Regions from separate parts of the Pseudoalteromonas sp. THAF3 genome, predicted to be linked through region 1. Evidence: predicted binding sites of a transcription regulator. Region 1 holds the regulator's gene; each other region holds the start of a gene.
The links. The regulator sigma-54, encoded in region 1, starts transcription at its own class of promoters, with help from an activator protein. The targets are predictions, from matches to a motif close to GTTGGCACGNNNNTNGNNT.

Region 1 (4,216 bases):
TGATAGCAAAAGTAAATGCCTAAGGGTTATTCTTGTTCGTGGAACTTTTCTGCAATGAGCGCCCCGATAGCTGCCAACGCGGCGTCGGCATCAGGGCCTTCACACTGCACGCGCACTTCCTTACCTTTGCCGCTCTCAAGGAGCAGTAAAGCCAAGACACTGTCGGCCTGAGCGCTCTTATCACCTTGATATAGCATTATTTCAGCATCAAAATTCATCGCCAGTTGCGCCAATTGTGAGGCTGCACGAGCATGTAGGCCTAACTTGTTTTGAATAATAAAAGTACCTTCAACCATCACTATTTTTCCTGCTCTCGATGGCGAATTTTCACGTTCGGATAGGTATCTAAAAAGCGCTCTCCCAAAGTTTGGGCAAGGTACACTGAGCGGTGTTGACCCCCAGTGCAGCCAATAGCAATGGTCAAATAACTACGGTTATTACGCTCTAAGTGGGGTAACCAAGTTTGAACAAAAGTTTGGATCTGCCAAGTGAACTTTTGCACGATTGAGTGACTGGCTAAATAGTCTTGAACGGGTTGGTCTAACCCTGTGAGCGCCTTTAGTTCAGGTTCCCAATGGGGATTGGGGAGAAACCGCACATCAAACACATAATCTGCATTCTTTGGAATGCCATGTTTAAATCCAAAAGACTCAAAAGTGATCAGTAATTGCTTGTCTTTTTTACCCAGCACTTTTTCACGGATCATCTCCGCCAACTGGTGAACACTGAGCTCAGTTGTATCAATAATAAAGTCGGCGTGGGAGATGAGTACATCAAGAAGCTGCTTCTCTTCACGAATAGCGACATCCAACGTCATATTTTGCATGGATAAGGGGTGTAGTCGACGAGTTTCAGAGAAACGCTTAATCAACGTTTGTTCATCACTATCAAGGTAAAACAGCGAAGGCTTAGCAAACTCAGGCAGGTAAGCGAGAATGTCGTTAAATTCATGCTGCTCTTTGGGCAAGTTGCGCACGTCGATACTGACGGCAATTTTGTCATAATTTGCTGAAACACTGCGCACCAAGGAGGGGAGTAAAATAACTGGGATGTTATCTACGCAATAGTACCCAAGGTCTTCGAGCACCCGTAACGCGACTGATTTTCCAGAACCCGAGCGACCACTGACAATGATAAGTTCCATCCGACAACTCCTTGTTTTACCCCAAAACGCACATTTAAACCACACCATGAATCAATACGGCGCGCATTAGTCGGCGATCAATTGATAAAGCTCTTGATCGCTGCTCGCCGAGCGCAGTTGTTTACACAGTTGTTTGTCTTTTAGTTTATCAGCAATTGTCGCTAAGGTCTTCAGGTGTTGTTCAGTCTCATTAGCCGGCACTAAAAGTGCGACAAAGATATCCACTGGACGGTTATCAATGGCATCAAAGTTAATGGCTTCGCGATTAGTTACAACAATGGCAATCGTACTGTCGATACCATCGAGACGGCCATGCGGAATAGCAACGCCTTTGCCGATGCCGGTACTGCCCAGCTTTTCGCGGGTCAGCAGAGCATCAAGTACCGATTGCTCGCTGAGGTGAGGACTGTGCTGATGAGCCACCTGAGAGAGGTACTCCAGCATTCTTTTTTTGCTATTAAAAAGGACCGCAGCTTTGCTGCAGTCCTTGGTAAAGAGTGAATCTAGGTTCATGTTAGTGACGAGATAATTTCTCTTTATGTTTAATCACTTGACGGTCGAGCTTATCAATTAAGCCGTCGATCGCCGCATACATATCTTGGTGCTCTGCGGTTGCGAACAGTTCACCACCGTTAACGTGAAGAGTAGCTTCTGCTTTTTGTGTTAGTTTTTCAATATCAAGAATGACATGCACATTATTTATATGGTCAAAGTGACGCTCTAATTTTGCAAATTTGCTATTCACATAGTTGCGAAGAGAATCAGTGATTTCTACGTGACGACCGGTAAGATTTAATTGCATAAGCATTTTCCTTCTTGTCTAACGTCTATATCAAACTTTTACGCTGATTTGACGGTGGAATGGCTAGCGATTCACGATATTTAGCAATCGTGCGCCGAGCCACTTTAATTCCTTGCTCGGCTAGTACGTCGGCAATCTTGCTATCACTCAACGGTTTAGCAGGATTCTCCGCAGCTACTAGCTTTTTGATCAATGCTCGAATCGCTGTAGACGAGCATTCACCTCCGTTTTCGGTTGTAACATGGCTGGAGAAAAAGTACTTCAGCTCAAAAATACCCCGTGGTGTATGCATATACTTTTGGGTGGTCACACGGGAAATCGTTGACTCATGCATTTCCACCATTTCGGCAACGTCATTAAGCACCATTGGCTTCATTGCCTCTTCACCATGTTCAAAGAATGCCTGTTGTTGTTGAACAATGCAATTAGTTACTTTAAGTAGCGTATCATTGCGTTGTTCCAAGCTCTTTATAAACCATTTCGCTTCTTGTAAATGCGAGCGAATAAATTGACTATCGCTTTGTGACTTACAGCTTCGCGACATTGATGCATAGTGATCGTTAACGCGGATCTTAGGCATACTATCTGGGTTTAATTCAACCACCCAGCGGCCTTTAACTTTCTTCACCGATACGTCTGGAATCACATACTCTGACTGCTCTCGCACAATCGTGGCTGCAGGAGTCGGATTTAAACTGTGTATCAGTGTCATCACCTCTTTTAACTGCGCTTCTTTAAGCTTAGTCTTTTTCATCAAGGTGCGATAGTCGCGACTACCAAGCAAATCAATATAGTTACAAACTACCTCTTTGGTCTCTTCAAGCCAAGGGGTTTGTGGGTCAAATTGCTTGAGCTGGATCAACAAGCACTCTTGTAAAGAACGTGCACCAATTCCTACTGGATCAAAGAGTTGGATACGCTTGAGAACGGCTTCAATTTCATCGAGCTCGATACCATCGTCTTGTTCATCATGATTCAAGCTTTCCAGCAGATCTTCACAACTGACCGTTAAAATGCCGTTGTCATTGATGGCTTCAATGATGGCTGTGGCGATAGCCTCGTCGGTGGCACTAAAAGGTGTTAATTGCAGCTGCCACATTAAATAATCGTGTAACGACTCGGTGGTTTCGCCTTGATAGATAGACTCATCTTCTGGCATAGGCCCAGAGGAGGCAACGGGAGCCGCACTAATATACTCATCCCAAGACACATCCATGGGCAAGTCTTCACTGATGGACTCGTTGTTCATGGCATCAGCACTTTCAACTTCGTCCTTACTGGCGCTGGCCGTCTCGGCGGTGTCGTTATTTTGGTTGTCGGACGTCGACTCTTTTTGCTCTTGGTTGTCGTTATTATCGGCGTAATTGTCTTCTTCAACTTCAAGTAATGGGTTGGCGTCCAACGCCTCTTGAATTTCTTGTTGGAGATCCAAAGTACTGAGCTGCAACAGGCGAATCGCTTGCTGCAATTGTGGGGTCATTGTTAATTGCTGGCCTAGGCGCAGCTGTAATGATTGCCTCATGTATCTCTAACAATCCTTTAATCGTTATAATCTAAACTGCTCACCCAAATAGACGTCGCGAACCGTTTGATCGGCAAGAACTTGCTCTGGAGTGCCAGAAGCAATGAGCTCGCCATGGGAAACAATGTATGCGGTTTCACATACGTCTAGGGTCTCTCGCACGTTGTGGTCGGTGATTAATACACCAATGCCACGATTGCGCAGATGCTCTATGATTTTCTTTATATCTAACACTGAAATAGGGTCGACACCAGCAAAAGGTTCATCCAACAAGATAAACTTGGGATTTGCCGCCAATGCTCGCGCTATTTCTACCCGGCGACGTTCGCCACCAGATAACGCCATTCCTTGTGAGTCTCGAATGTGCTGTATATTAAACTCATCAAGTAGGCCCTCAAGCTCGCTTTCACGCTCTGCTTTGCTTAAGCCCTTGCGGGTTTCCAGGATGGCCATCAAATTTTGAAAAACTGTCAGCTTTCGAAAAATAGATGATTCTTGCGGTAAATAACCAATACCTAAGCGCGCACGAGAGTGCATCGGCATCAAGGTGATATCCTCATCATCAATACTGATGGTGCCTTTATCACTGGGTACCAAGCCAACTATCATGTAAAAAGTAGTTGTCTTACCGGCTCCATTAGGGCCGAGCAAGCCGACGATACTACCTGCTTGTACTTCTAAGCCCACACTTTTGACGACCTCCCGGCCTTTATAGCTTTTCGCTAATTTTTGTGCTTTAAGAGTCGCC
Region 2 (4,216 bases), 1.3 Mb from region 1:
CTCACGGTCTTCTTAACCACGTCATATTTGGTTTTCGCAAGTTCTTTCATACGCTTTTCAAGCGCTTCTAAATCTTCTTGCGTCAGCGAGTGCTCCATATCGACATCATAATAAAAGCCGTTGTCGATAGTTGGACCAATGGCCATTTTTGCATCAGGATACAATTGCTTAATGGCGTGGCCGATAAGGTGCGCACAGGAGTGACGGATAATTTCTAAACCGTCTTCATCTTTTGCGGTGATGATCTCTAACCGTGCGTCTTCGCTGATTAAATCACAGGCGTCAACACGCTCACCGTTAACACGCCCAGCGATGGTCGCTTTGGCAAGGCCTGGGCCGATGTCTTGTGCTACGTCTAACGTGGATACAGGGTTTTCAAATGAACGCTGACTGCCGTCAGGAAGAGTAATTACTGGCATGTTTAATCCTTGTACAGTGGTGACACCTACGCCGCGCCACGTGTATTTATTTGTCTATTTAATAAGTCTAATCAACGCTTATACCAACAAGCATTGCGATGATACTGCCGCCCACACAGCGTGAGCGAGGCGCTATTTTGGCGCGCTATAGAGGTAAATACAAGGCTCGTCTGCTAATTTTCTTAACAAATTTTGTATGCGCTTCTGATATACTAATGCCATTGATAAAAAAGGTGATATTTGACTATGCATACTTGCGGCGTAGAAATAAAAGGCAGTGAAGTTTTACTATGCCTTCTAAGTAAAGAAAATGATGTGTTTGACATCCGTGATGTGCGCCAAACACGTTTTGTTTTAAGCGATGCCAACGATACTGAAGAAATCCAAAAGTTTCATCGCGACTTTAAAAAGCTGATGGAAGATTACCAAGTGGATGCTATCGCCATCAAGGCGCGACCTCATAAAGGAAAGTTCGCTGGCGGCGCGGTTGGCTTTAAAATGGAAGCGGCACTGCAGCTGATAACTAACTTAGATGTGCACATTATTAGTGCCACAGAGATGAAAGAGCAGCTTAAGCGCAACCCATTACCTATTGAGTTCGCTGATACGGGGCTGAAGAAGTTTCAAGAGCAAGCCTTTATGACGGCGTATGTCGATATTATGCTGCGCACTTACGCTAAGCAGTAATCTCCCCCGACAGTAACAGGCCGCAGAAATGGCCTGTTACGTTATCGCCCGGTAATAATCGCTAACGCATGCCTCTCATCCATGTCTAACTCCCCGGCTAAAGAGCGCGGTGTCGCGTCAAAATGCGCAAACGGGTGTTCATTTTCATAGTGTTCGCTGAGGTGTTCTAACACCTTCGGATGAATATAATACTGTTCGCAAATGTTCGCGGTATTGCCTAATTGTTTGGCAACGAGTTTAACCAGCTGAGACTTAAATTTGCGCCTTGGGTGCGCCTGTACCTGCTCTGCGGCTACGTGGGCAAAGCGCACCGCCATTCGCGTCCCCGCCCAGGTACGATAATCTTTGGCACTAAAGTGGCCGCCAAAAACACGGTGGATAAATTCGTTAATATCATCACTTTGCAGGTCATGCCATTGGCCTTGTTGATAATAACGTAGCAAGCTATACCCTTGTTGCTCTGCACTTGAAGCCACTAATTCAGCAAGCTCAGTATCGTCGATGCGCACCTCTCGGTGTTTTGCGTGTTTACCTTTAAAGCTAAATTGTACATGGTCGTCTTTAATATCCACATGCTTGCGTCGAAGCGTGGTTAACCCGCAAGTTTCATTGGCTTTGTAATAATTATTATTGCCTACACGAATCGCGGTAAGGTCTAAGATTGCGCACCCAAGCGCGCACACTTTGTCTTTCGTCCAATCAGGTTCTGCCAATAAGGATAAGCATTGCCCTCGCGCATCTGGAAGCTGAGCAGCGAATTCACCTAACTTGGCAAATTTTTTTTGCTGTTGCGCCAATTGCCAATGGGCGTGGTAAATGTATTGTCGCTTTCCTTTGCCATCAACGCCAACGGCCTGCACCTTATTGTACTGGCAAGCGCTAATACGTACATCACGCCACATAGGAGGCACAACCAACTCTCGCATTCGTTTTAAGTAAGCACGACTGGTTATCTTTTCCTTATCAAGATGGAAGTATTCAAATCCTTTTCCCCGTTTACGACGCGTTGTCGTAAGGGTATTACACTCGTGGTAGGTTGTGCTTGGGGCAACGTTACAATCCATTCTTCTTCCTTTTTTTTCCGATAATAGCTACTACGCAGCACATCTTCACCTGGCGCACTGTGAAAGGTAAAAAATAATACGCTTTGTTGGCTGTACGACTATGACGTTTTTACCGCCTACAATTGAAAAGCTTTCATAGTTGCCCATGAAAAAGGCGTTGGTTTATACATTTCAAGCGTTCGAAGATAAAGATAAAACACTGTTTAATAATGGTTTTTATGTATTCCCTCGATTTGGCACAAGCATTGCTCCTATTAAATCGAATTCAAAATTGAAGGAGCACAATTATGACAATGCAACGTTCAGAGAAAATCACAGACATTATCAAAGTACTAAAGGGTGGCATTGATTTTTACTCCGATGCCAAAGACAACATTGATAGTAATGATGTACGTACCGTGTTCCAAAACATGATCGATGAAAAGCACAAAGCGGTGACCGACTTGCAACCCTTTGCCATTGAAGAGCAAGGCGAAATTGAAACCGGCTCAGACACCCTGGTTGATGTACGTAAAACCTACACTAAGGTGATGAGCGCGATTAAGAGCAACGAAGAGCATACGTACATCAAACACCTTGAAGAGGTTGAAGATAAAGTGCTTGAAGAGTTCGACGATGCACTAGAAGAGTCGCAGCCACCTCAGTGCGCACAAGTTCTTTCTCAGCTTCGTGAACGCATGCAAATTTGCCACGATAAAATGAAGGCACTGCAAGAAGCAACGAGCTAAATTATTTCTCTCCCCAAGACGATGTAGCGGGCCCATGGCCCGCTTTTTATGTCGACAAAAACTAAACCTTTAGTCTAATTCCAATAGAAACCACCTCAAAATAATGGAAAGTGTCGACACTCTGTGCTTGATTAGGTGTTGAAGAACCTAAAATGACAACATCTATCCGGGCAAGGAGGCAGTCAATGCCGCAACAACAAGACAATCACTCCCCTTCACTACCGTTAACGTTGAGCCAGTACCACGGCTCATTTTTAACGCCGCTTAGCGAGCGAACCATCGCCGAGCATCTTGATTATATTGTCGACAAATACCCTGACAATGAAGCGATTGTGGTGCGCCACCAAGGGATCCGTTGGACTTACCGCCAGTATTTACGGGAAATAGAGCGCCTCGCTGCGGGCTTACTCGCTCTAGGTGTACAGCCAGGGGATCGGGTTGGCATTTGGTCTCCCAACAATATTGAATGGTCCTTGGTGCAATTCGCAAGCGCCAAAATTGGCGCCATTATGGTGTGCATTAATCCCGCCTATCGCCCTCATGAGTTGGCCTTTGCCATTAACAACGTGGGTGTAAAGTATTTGGTGATGGCCGAGCAATTTAAAGCATCAAACTACGTTGATATGATCTACCAACTTGCACCGGAATTAAAAGACGGTGGCAAAACCACCCTGCAAGCGCTGCCCACTCTAGAGCAAGTTATTATTCTCTCCGAGCAACCTTTTGCCGGCATGACATCATTTAAGTCGGTTCAACAATTGGGCGAGGATACGCACTACCAGCAAATGAGGGTTATTGAAGCGCAACTTCGACCCGATGACGCCATTAATATCCAATTTACCTCGGGGACAACCGGGAACCCCAAAGGCGCCACGCTCTCGCACCGCAATATTTTAAACAACGGTTTGCTGGTTGCCCAAGCGATGCACTTTAATGATAAAGACAGACTGTGTATTCCGGTGCCCCTGTACCATTGCTTCGGCATGGTGCTGGGTAATCTAGTGTGTTTGGCCAGTGGTGCCTGTGCGATATTTCCAGCTCCCTCATTCGATGCAATCAGCACCCTAAGCTGCGTTGAGCAAGAACGCTGTACGGCGCTCCACGGCGTACCAACGATGTTTATTGCGCAACTAGAGCACCCCGACTTTCAGCAGTACGATCTCAGTACCTTACGCACCGGAGTCATGGCTGGCAGCACCTGCCCGCAAGAATTGATGCGCAAAGTACACAGTGATTTTCATATGCGCGAGGTGGTGATTGGCTACGGGCAGACCGAGTGCAGCCCCATCAACCATATTACCCAAACCGATGCACCAAT
Region 3 (4,216 bases), 540 kb from region 1:
TAATCAATCGCGTGCCCACTGTCACGATAAGCTCATGTCGCGTTTGAAAGATTTGGAAAACCAAGTGAATGATATGTTGTTGTTTGCCAAAAGTGGTGAGCAGCAAGTCGTTGAGCCGATGTCATTAGGGCTGTTACTTAATGATGTAAATTCTGGCAGTGAAGCCATGCTTAGTGAGCATGAAGCGCATCTACAAGTACAGCTTCCTGAGCCCGATATCGAAGTCATGGGCAATCGTACTGCCTTGGCCAGTGCCATCAATAACCTGGTGCACAATAGTTTACAGGTGATAGGCAGTGGTGCGCATATTAAGATGCAGGCACGTCGTCAACGCACGAACAGTGATTATGTCGATATCATCATTAGCGATAATGGCCCAGGGATCAATGAAGAGATTATTGACAAAATTTTTGAGCCTTTTTTTACCACTAAGCGTCAGGGCACAGGTTTAGGTCTGGCTGTGGTTGCCTCAGTGGTGAATGCCCATAAGGGGCAAATAAAAGTAGAGAACCTTCAAAACGGTGGCGCGCAATTTACGCTAACGCTTCCTGTTTTGCACAGCAATACCCAGGAGCAGAGCAATGAATAACTATGTACTTGTTGTCGAGGATGACAAGGGGTTACGCGAAGCCCTAATCGATACATTAACACTGTCAGATATTCGCTGCATTGCAGCAAAAAGTGGTGAAGAAGCAATCATGATGCTAAAAGAGCACAGTGTTGCTCTAGTGGTCAGTGATGTGCAGATGCCCGGTATTAATGGCATTGAATTACTAAAAAGCATCAAGCTTAACTATCCAGACATGCCGATATTAATGATGACGGCCTATGCCACTATTGATGATGCGGTTGAAGCCATGCGTCTGGGGGCCATCGACTATATGGCAAAGCCATTTGCCCCCGAGGTTTTACTGAATTTAGTGAGTCGTTACTTACCCAATGAAACGGCTAGCCAAAGTGGTCCAGTGGTCGCTGATGCCAAAAGTTTGGCGCTACTCGATTTAGCCAATAAAGTGGCTGACAGTGACGCGAGTGTCATGGTGATGGGTCCAAGCGGGAGTGGTAAAGAGGTATTGGCGCGCTATATTCACGACCAATCGCCGCGCAAAGAGGCGCCATTTATCGCTATCAATTGTGCAGCCATTCCCGAAAACATGCTTGAATCGACTTTGTTCGGTTACGAGAAAGGCGCGTTCACTGGCGCTGTGAATGCCTGTCCAGGTAAATTTGAGCAAGCACAAAATGGCACCATTTTACTTGATGAAATTACTGAAATGGATTTAGGCCTACAAGCGAAATTGCTACGTGTATTGCAAGAGCGCGAGGTTGAGCGCTTAGGGAGTCGCAAAACCATCGAGCTCAACGTACGGGTGTTGGCCACCTCAAACCGTGACCTCAAAGAAGCGGTCAGAGCCGGTATATTCCGGGAAGATTTATATTATCGCCTAAACGTGTTCCCGCTGACCTGGTTGCCACTCAATCAGCGCCCCGGGGATATTATTCCACTGGCTGAACATTTATTAGAGCGCCATTGCCAAGCTAGCAAACAAGCGACTGCCTCGCTCAGTGCCGATGCCAAAGAGCGCTTAATGGCGCATACTTGGCCGGGAAATGTGCGTGAGCTTGATAATGTTATTCAGCGTGCGCTGATCTTAAAATCCGGTGACGAGGTGCACGCCAGCGCCATTTATATCGAAGAGTTCGTCACTGATGATGAAGTTGAGCTCAATGCGCACCAAGATATGCCCTCTGCGCTCAATCAACACAATGATGAGCTGCCAGTGGCATCACCCCAAGGTGTAGACCAAGCCCATAACTTTAAAGATGAGCTTAAAAACAAAGAGCATAAAATAATTCTCGATACCTTAGCGCGCTTTAACGGTAAGCGTAAGGATGTTGCTGATGCCTTAGGGATCAGCCCGCGTACCTTACGCTACAAAATAGCGCAAATGCGCGAGCAGGGGATCCACCTTCCTGCATAGTCTCGTCATAATGTTCTATTTCAGCCCGGGATATGCTCGGGCTTTCTTGTGGGCGTCAAAAATATAGCTAGCCTAATTCCTCAGTGTCAAAATTAAAATAATAATAAGCCTTTGTTAAATAATGATATTTTATTGGCACGACTTGTGCATTGTTCAGGGTAAGTTTAATTAACTGAGTGATGCCCAAGATGAAAGTCCAAGCCAACTCATTATTTCAAGAAATGCAGTCGCTCGCGCAAGAAGCGCAAGCTCGTAACCCATTGAAAGAGGCACAAAACCAAGTGCCGCAAACATCGACCAGCCAATTTGGTGAGCTACTAAGTAGCGCAATCGATAATGTTCATAACCTACAGCAAGATGCTAAATCAAAAGTGGTTGCTGTGGAGATGGGTGATCGCCGCGTTTCTCTTGCCGAAGCAATGATCGCATCGCAAAAATCCTCTGTCGCATTTGAGGCCACTGTGCAGGTTCGTAACAAGCTAGTGGAAGCCTACAAAGACATCATGAACATGCCTGTATAACGGATAGCGGAGAACAGTTGTGGCACAAGCAAACCAATCAACAGATTTAGCCCTTGCCGATGGCGGTGTTGACATGAACACCGACTCCTCGGGTGAACAGCAAGAACAAAAGTCTGGCTATTTAAGCGCCCTTAATGGTGTGGATATGCTACGACAGGTGACGCTGATCATCGCTTTGGCTATTTGCTTGGCCATCGCTATTTTTATCATAATTTGGGCGCGTCAGCCTGATATGCGCCCGTTAGGCAAAATGCCTACCGAGGAATTGATTCAGACCTTGGATTTCTTGGATGCGCAAAAAATCGATTATGAACTCGATGGCAACGTGATCATGGTTGCCGAAGATGCCTATCAAGATATAAAACTGAATATGGCTCGAGAGGGGCTTACGCAAGGCCCGCAATCTGGCACCGATATCTTGATGCAAGACATGGGATTTGGCGTATCACAGCGTCTTGAACGTGAACGACTCAAGCATTCTCGCGAGCAGCAGCTTGCGCGTACCATTGAAGAACTTAATAAAGTATCTCGCGCCAAAGTATTACTGGCCATTCCTAAAGAAAATGTATTTGCTCGTATTGAGAAGAAGCCCTCAGCAACGGTTGTTGCGACGGTTAAACGCGGTCGTAACCTCAACAGTGAAGAGATAGACTCTATCGTCGATATCGTCGCCTCGGCCGTGCAAGGACTGTCTCCTGAACGGGTCACGGTGACCGATCAAAATGGTCGTCTGCTTAACTCCGGTTCACAAAATTCGTTATCGGCGCGCTCACGTAAAGAGTATGAGATTGAGCGTCAACGAGAGCAGGAATATATAGAAAAAATTGATAGCATCATGATCCCGGTGGTCGGACTGGGTAACTATACTGCGCAGGTCGACTTGGTCATGGATTTCAGCGCAGTAGAAGAGACTCAAAAGCGTTACAACCCAGATTTGCCAGCGGTGCGCAGTGAAACCACATTAGAAGAGAATAACATTGGTGGTTTAGCGGTCGGCATTCCTGGCGCCTTAACAAATCAACCGCCAGTGAACTCTAACATTCCAGAGAATGCGTTGGACGAGCAAAGTGCGCAAACTCGCTCACCGTCGCGCAGCCACAAAGAAGCGACCCGTAATTATGAGCTTGATACCACTATCTCTCATAAACGTAAGCAGACTGGGGTGATCCGCCGTATCAGTGTTTCCGTGGCTGTGGATTACACACAAACAGCTGGTGCGGATGGGCAAACCACCAGTGCGCCGCGCAGTGCCGAGGAGCTCAACAATATTCGTCGCCTATTACAAGGAGGCGTGGGTTTCGACATGCAGCGTGGTGATGCCTTAGAAGTCGTGAGTGTCCCCTTTGTACGTGAAGACCTGGGTGCGGTTGCTGAACTGCCACTGTGGGAGCAAAATTGGTTTATGAAGATAGTGCGTTTAGCACTGGGCGCATTAGTGATAATCGTGTTGATCATTGCCGTGGTTCGCCCCATGCTTAAGCGACTTATCTACCCAGATGATACACTGGAAGAATACAATGAAGATGCGTTGAGTTCGGGTGTTGATATCGGTGATAGTACATTAGAGATGCTAAACAAAGATTTCGACTCGGCAGCGGTGGGTTTCTCCTCCGACGGGACACTGCAGTTGCCAGACTTACATGGTGATGAAGATCTCCTAAAAGCGGTTCGCGCCTTGGTTGCCAATGAGCCTGAACTATCCTCGCAAGTAGT
Region 4 (4,216 bases), 490 kb from region 1:
CAGCGACTTGAACTTGATGATCATTAATAAATTGTGCGTGGCCAATCAGACGGTCTTGCGGGTCGATATCTTCGACTGCATCAATTACAAAGCTAACAAAGCGATCACGTTCGCTACGCACGCGATGCATCACTGCCTGACCATCAACAATAGGGGCTTGGGTATTAATACCGAAATGGTTTGCTGTGTGCACACTGTGGGCTGCTTCTGCAGCGGCGATCAAGAGTTTGCTGGGCATGCAGCCAACTCGCGCACAAGTTGTTCCGTAATGGCCTGCCTCAACCAAGAGTACCTTATTGGTATGTTCTTTCGCGCTGCGATAAGCACTTAGACCGGCTGAGCCTGCGCCAATGACTAAAACATCGGTGCTCACTTTATTCATAGCAGTGTCCTTATAAAAAAGGGCCCGCAGGCCCTTAAAATGAATTAGTTGTTAGTGAAGTAAAGGGAAAGCTCATCAGAGCCACCAATATGTTGCCCACCAATAAATACTTGCGGTACCGTATCTCTACCGGATATTGCTTTTAAGCTGGTAAGCGACGCTTGACTACCCAACACAATTTCCTCAAAAGCAAGACCGTGCTGCGTAAGCATTGCTTTCGCTTTGGTACAAAACGGGCATCCCGGCTTAGTAATAATGCTTACCGGCTGTGGCTTACTTTGCTTGGGGTTAATATAATCAAGCATAGTATCTGCATCCGATACCTCAAAAGGGTCGCCTGGTTTTTGCGGTTCGATAAACATCTTCTCAACCACGCCGTCTTTCACGAGCATGGAGTAGCGCCAGCTACGTTTACCAAAACCTAGGTCGTTCTTGTCAACCAGCATGCCCATGCCGTCAGTGAACTCGCCGTTACCGTCAGGGAGTAAGGTAATATTGTCGGCTTCTTGGTGCTCAGCCCACGCATTCATCACAAATGTATCGTTTACCGACACGCAGACAATGTCATCTACGCCATTTTGTTTTAGTACACCGGCAAGCTCGTTGTAGCGTGGTAAGTGTGTTGACGAGCAGGTTGGTGTAAACGCACCGGGCAATGAGAAAACCACGACCGTCTTACCTGCAAAGATATCGTCTGAGGTAAGTTGTTGCCATTGCTCGCCTTTACGCAGTGCAAATGTCACCTGAGGAATTCGTTGGCCTTCGCTGTTTTTTAATGTTGTCATACTGATAATCTCCTTTCGATGTGTTGAGTACAGTGTGACAAAAGCGAATTGATTTGTATATCAGTAAGAATTGATGACTTTGATTGTTAAAATCGAACGTTGAACGTATCTTGATTTTAAATGGTACGCAGGGAAGTGCTGAGCCTAGGCTATTGGCTCAGCAACACTAAGTCGTTGAGTTGAATATTCGCCAGTGGCCGTTTACCAATATTAGTGGCAATGGCACTGTGTTGGTAAAGCTGATTCACTTCTACACGATGTAAGGTAGTTACCTGACGTGGCAAACGTTTGCCTGCATAGGTGGTGAGGTTGCTGCTATGCGCCAAAGTGAGTTGCTGACCCATCACTAAGCCGTTGGCTTTACCTAAGTTGACAACTACTTGGTCACCATCAATATGCTGAATTAATCCACGGGTGGGTAGGCAGCGCAGCTCATTGTTGAGGTCAAACATCACTTTCTCACTAAGCGCAGTAATGGCCCGTCCGTATTGGCTTTGCCAAAACGTGCCACTGTTTACATCGATACGAGCGGTTTTTTCAAACTGCCAAGGCCCTTGAGTTTGATAGGCTTTTTGCCATATTTTTTCAAAGCTCAAGGCATCGAATAACGCAAACTCTACATTAAAATAGCGGTTATAGCTTTCATCCTGCCAAAATGCATAATCATTATTCAATTGCTTGCCGGTGGAAATATCGGTGATTTGCGAGAGTAACACGTACTGACTGTTACTTTTGTCGCGAATATATTCCAGTACGTTTTCATCATACTGAAATTGCTGTGTAAAGAAGGGGCTAACATCCACCGCTTCTTTAAAATAAGGAATAGGCAGCATAGCTAATTGCGTTTGGCTCATAATTGCGTAGAGCTGCTTAGTAAAAGCAGGGGCTACGTCAAATATTTGACCATAACGAGCTTGCTGTGGATTATCCAATGCCGTGCGTGTGAGAGCAAAGTGGCTAACAAAGTCTTGTTCAGGGCATTGCTGTGGGTTGTCTAACACTTCAATTTGCATGGTGACACTGATCATGCCATCACTTTGTTGCTCTTCGAGAAGCTGCATTTGTTGTACTTGACCATGTGCTTGCAAAGAAAGGTGATCCTGAGTGAGCACGCCGTTAGTCAAGGTCTGCACACTGGATAGCTCCAGCCCTGAATATAATAACGCCTGTTTTATAGCGTCACTGACCGCGTTGGCGCGTGCTGTTTCGGTATCTCCATTCTCTAAAGTCGCAACCCCTGTGGTTTGCAACCATTGGGCGCTGACACTCGGGCTTATTAGTGCAATCATCAGTGCGCACACAGGTGCCAAATATCGCATAGTTATCCCACCTAAAAATGTTCTTGCAACAAAGATAGCAAAGAACATACCAACTCCCCTGTAATAGTGGCATTTATCGTGCATACTATTGAGCATAGGTTTAGAGACAATCAATGTGGAGCAAAACATGCTACGAATGATGATACTGCTGATCAGCACATGGAGCATGCTCGGCTGCAGCAGCGTGTTTGATAAGCACGTTGAATACGCCATAGAGCAGCCTGATAACTATCCGATTTTACGTGCGATTGGTTATGCACCTATCGCCCCGCAGCCCGGTGAAAGCGCTCAGCAAAAATCGCTGATGGCGATGAAAGCTTCAAAGATAGAAGCCTATCGGGAGTTGGCGGAGCAGGTTTATGGCCAACAAATGCAAGGGCAAACCACCGTTGCCAATGCCATTGCCGGAGATGATGTACTGCAAGCGCGGGTTCAAGGGGTGATCCGAGGGGCTCGAGTTAAACGCAGTTATGTTGTTGGCGACAGTTATGCAACTGAATTAGAGCTGGATATGAAGCTAGTACATGACCTTTACATTACTCAGAGTAAGCCTCGCAAGGTAAAAAAGGTCACTTACTACTGAGGTGTTGGCTGATATACAACATTGCCCCAAGTGTACGCCAGTGCGCTTGGGTTTATCTTTTCTTGCCTTCATACACCCGCATTTTTGCTTTAATTTCTAATATCAAACTTATTCTAAGCACCTCTTTATACTGCATTTACGGTTAACATTGGGTGCTGCAGAACTGAAAATCACTGCTATGCTTTAGTAAATCAAACCCATTGCGTCTTAGGCAGTGCGCAGAAACTATGTAGGCTTTTAGGACGTAGTGAGCAGTACGAAAATTACAAATAAAATACGGTGGCTGGGGCTAGGTTTAGTGTTAGCCATGCTGTTACTCATGAATGCCATTCACGTTGGCGCAGCTATGGACAGCGGCTTGTTTCAAACACTTATGCGCAATCAATACGGTACTCAACGTTTACTGGTGGCGCAGCGCTGGCAGCAATTACTAGCTAGCTTGAGTGCGCAGCCCGAAACCCGCAAAGTGCAACTGGTCAATCAGTTTTTTGCCACGCAAGTGCGCTACCGCACCGACCAACTTCTCTACAAACAACAAGATTACTGGGCAACGCCATTAGAAACCCTAGGGCAGGGGCTGGGCGATTGTGAAGACTACGCCATAGCGAAATACGCGTCATTGAGAATGCTAGGCATCGCTGATAATAAGCTTCGCCTTATCTATGTTAAAGCGCAAATTGGCGGCCCTCGCAGTCAAAAATTCCAAGCTCATATGGTGTTAGGCTATTACTCGACCCCCAGTAGCCAACCCATCATTCTCGACTCGCTGACGAGTGCTATTTTGCCAGCAGCGAAGCGCACTGATTTATATCCGGTTTTCAGCTTTAACAGTGAAGGTCTGTGGACTGCAACGTCAACCCACAGTGTGGCCGACCCTCGGGCGAGGTTATCTCGCTGGCATTCGGTTTTAAAAAAAATGGAACAGCAAGGAGTTAGGTGGTGATAAAGCAAGCATCTGTGGCGTCCAACGGGGCGCACCGTATATCTTTGGTGGTACAACTGTGGTTGGTTATTGTGGTTATTGCCTTGAGTGGGTTGATCTGCAGCGTACTCATTAGCGGCTATAATGTTAAGAGCAGCTTTTCTGAGCAGCTTTACCTAAAAAATGTGGATAACGCCAATACTTTAGCGCTGTCTTTAACGCAAA

Region 2: the regulator sigma-54 is predicted to act here: its motif matches at 2,403-2,421, upstream of FIU82_RS07350 (PA2169 family four-helix-bundle protein).
Region 3: the regulator sigma-54 is predicted to act here: its motif matches at 2,114-2,132, upstream of fliE (flagellar hook-basal body complex protein FliE).
Region 4: the regulator sigma-54 is predicted to act here: its motif matches at 2,522-2,540, upstream of FIU82_RS11130 (flagellar assembly protein T N-terminal domain-containing protein).

What each region holds. Positions count from the first base shown of each region.
Region 1 is NZ_CP045418.1:2,874,437-2,878,652, reverse strand. Features, by position in the region: gene FIU82_RS13460 (HPr family phosphocarrier protein) at 27-299, opposite strand; gene rapZ (RNase adapter RapZ) at 299-1,144, opposite strand; gene ptsN (PTS IIA-like nitrogen regulatory protein PtsN) at 1,211-1,657, opposite strand; gene hpf (ribosome hibernation promoting factor) at 1,659-1,946, opposite strand; gene FIU82_RS13440 (RNA polymerase factor sigma-54) at 1,972-3,468, opposite strand; gene lptB (LPS export ABC transporter ATP-binding protein) at 3,493-4,216, opposite strand, start outside.
Region 2 is NZ_CP045418.1:1,602,330-1,606,545, reverse strand. Features, by position in the region: gene thrS (threonine--tRNA ligase) at 1-419, opposite strand, end outside; gene FIU82_RS07360 (DUF3010 family protein) at 666-1,106, shown strand; gene FIU82_RS07355 (DNA topoisomerase IB) at 1,148-2,170, opposite strand; gene FIU82_RS07350 (PA2169 family four-helix-bundle protein) at 2,458-2,898, shown strand; gene FIU82_RS07345 (AMP-binding protein) at 3,084-4,216, shown strand, end outside.
Region 3 is NZ_CP045418.1:2,334,373-2,338,588, reverse strand. Features, by position in the region: gene FIU82_RS10905 (PAS domain-containing sensor histidine kinase) at 1-589, shown strand, start outside; gene FIU82_RS10900 (sigma-54 dependent transcriptional regulator) at 582-1,982, shown strand; gene fliE (flagellar hook-basal body complex protein FliE) at 2,171-2,503, shown strand; gene fliF (flagellar basal-body MS-ring/collar protein FliF) at 2,523-4,216, shown strand, end outside.
Region 4 is NZ_CP045418.1:2,388,572-2,392,787, reverse strand. Features, by position in the region: gene FIU82_RS11140 (dihydrolipoyl dehydrogenase) at 1-382, opposite strand, end outside; gene FIU82_RS11135 (glutathione peroxidase) at 427-1,167, opposite strand; gene FIU82_RS11130 (flagellar assembly protein T N-terminal domain-containing protein) at 1,317-2,486, opposite strand; gene FIU82_RS11125 (LPP20 family lipoprotein) at 2,614-3,069, shown strand; gene FIU82_RS11120 (transglutaminase-like cysteine peptidase) at 3,377-4,012, shown strand; gene FIU82_RS11115 (LapD/MoxY N-terminal periplasmic domain-containing protein) at 4,009-4,216, shown strand, end outside.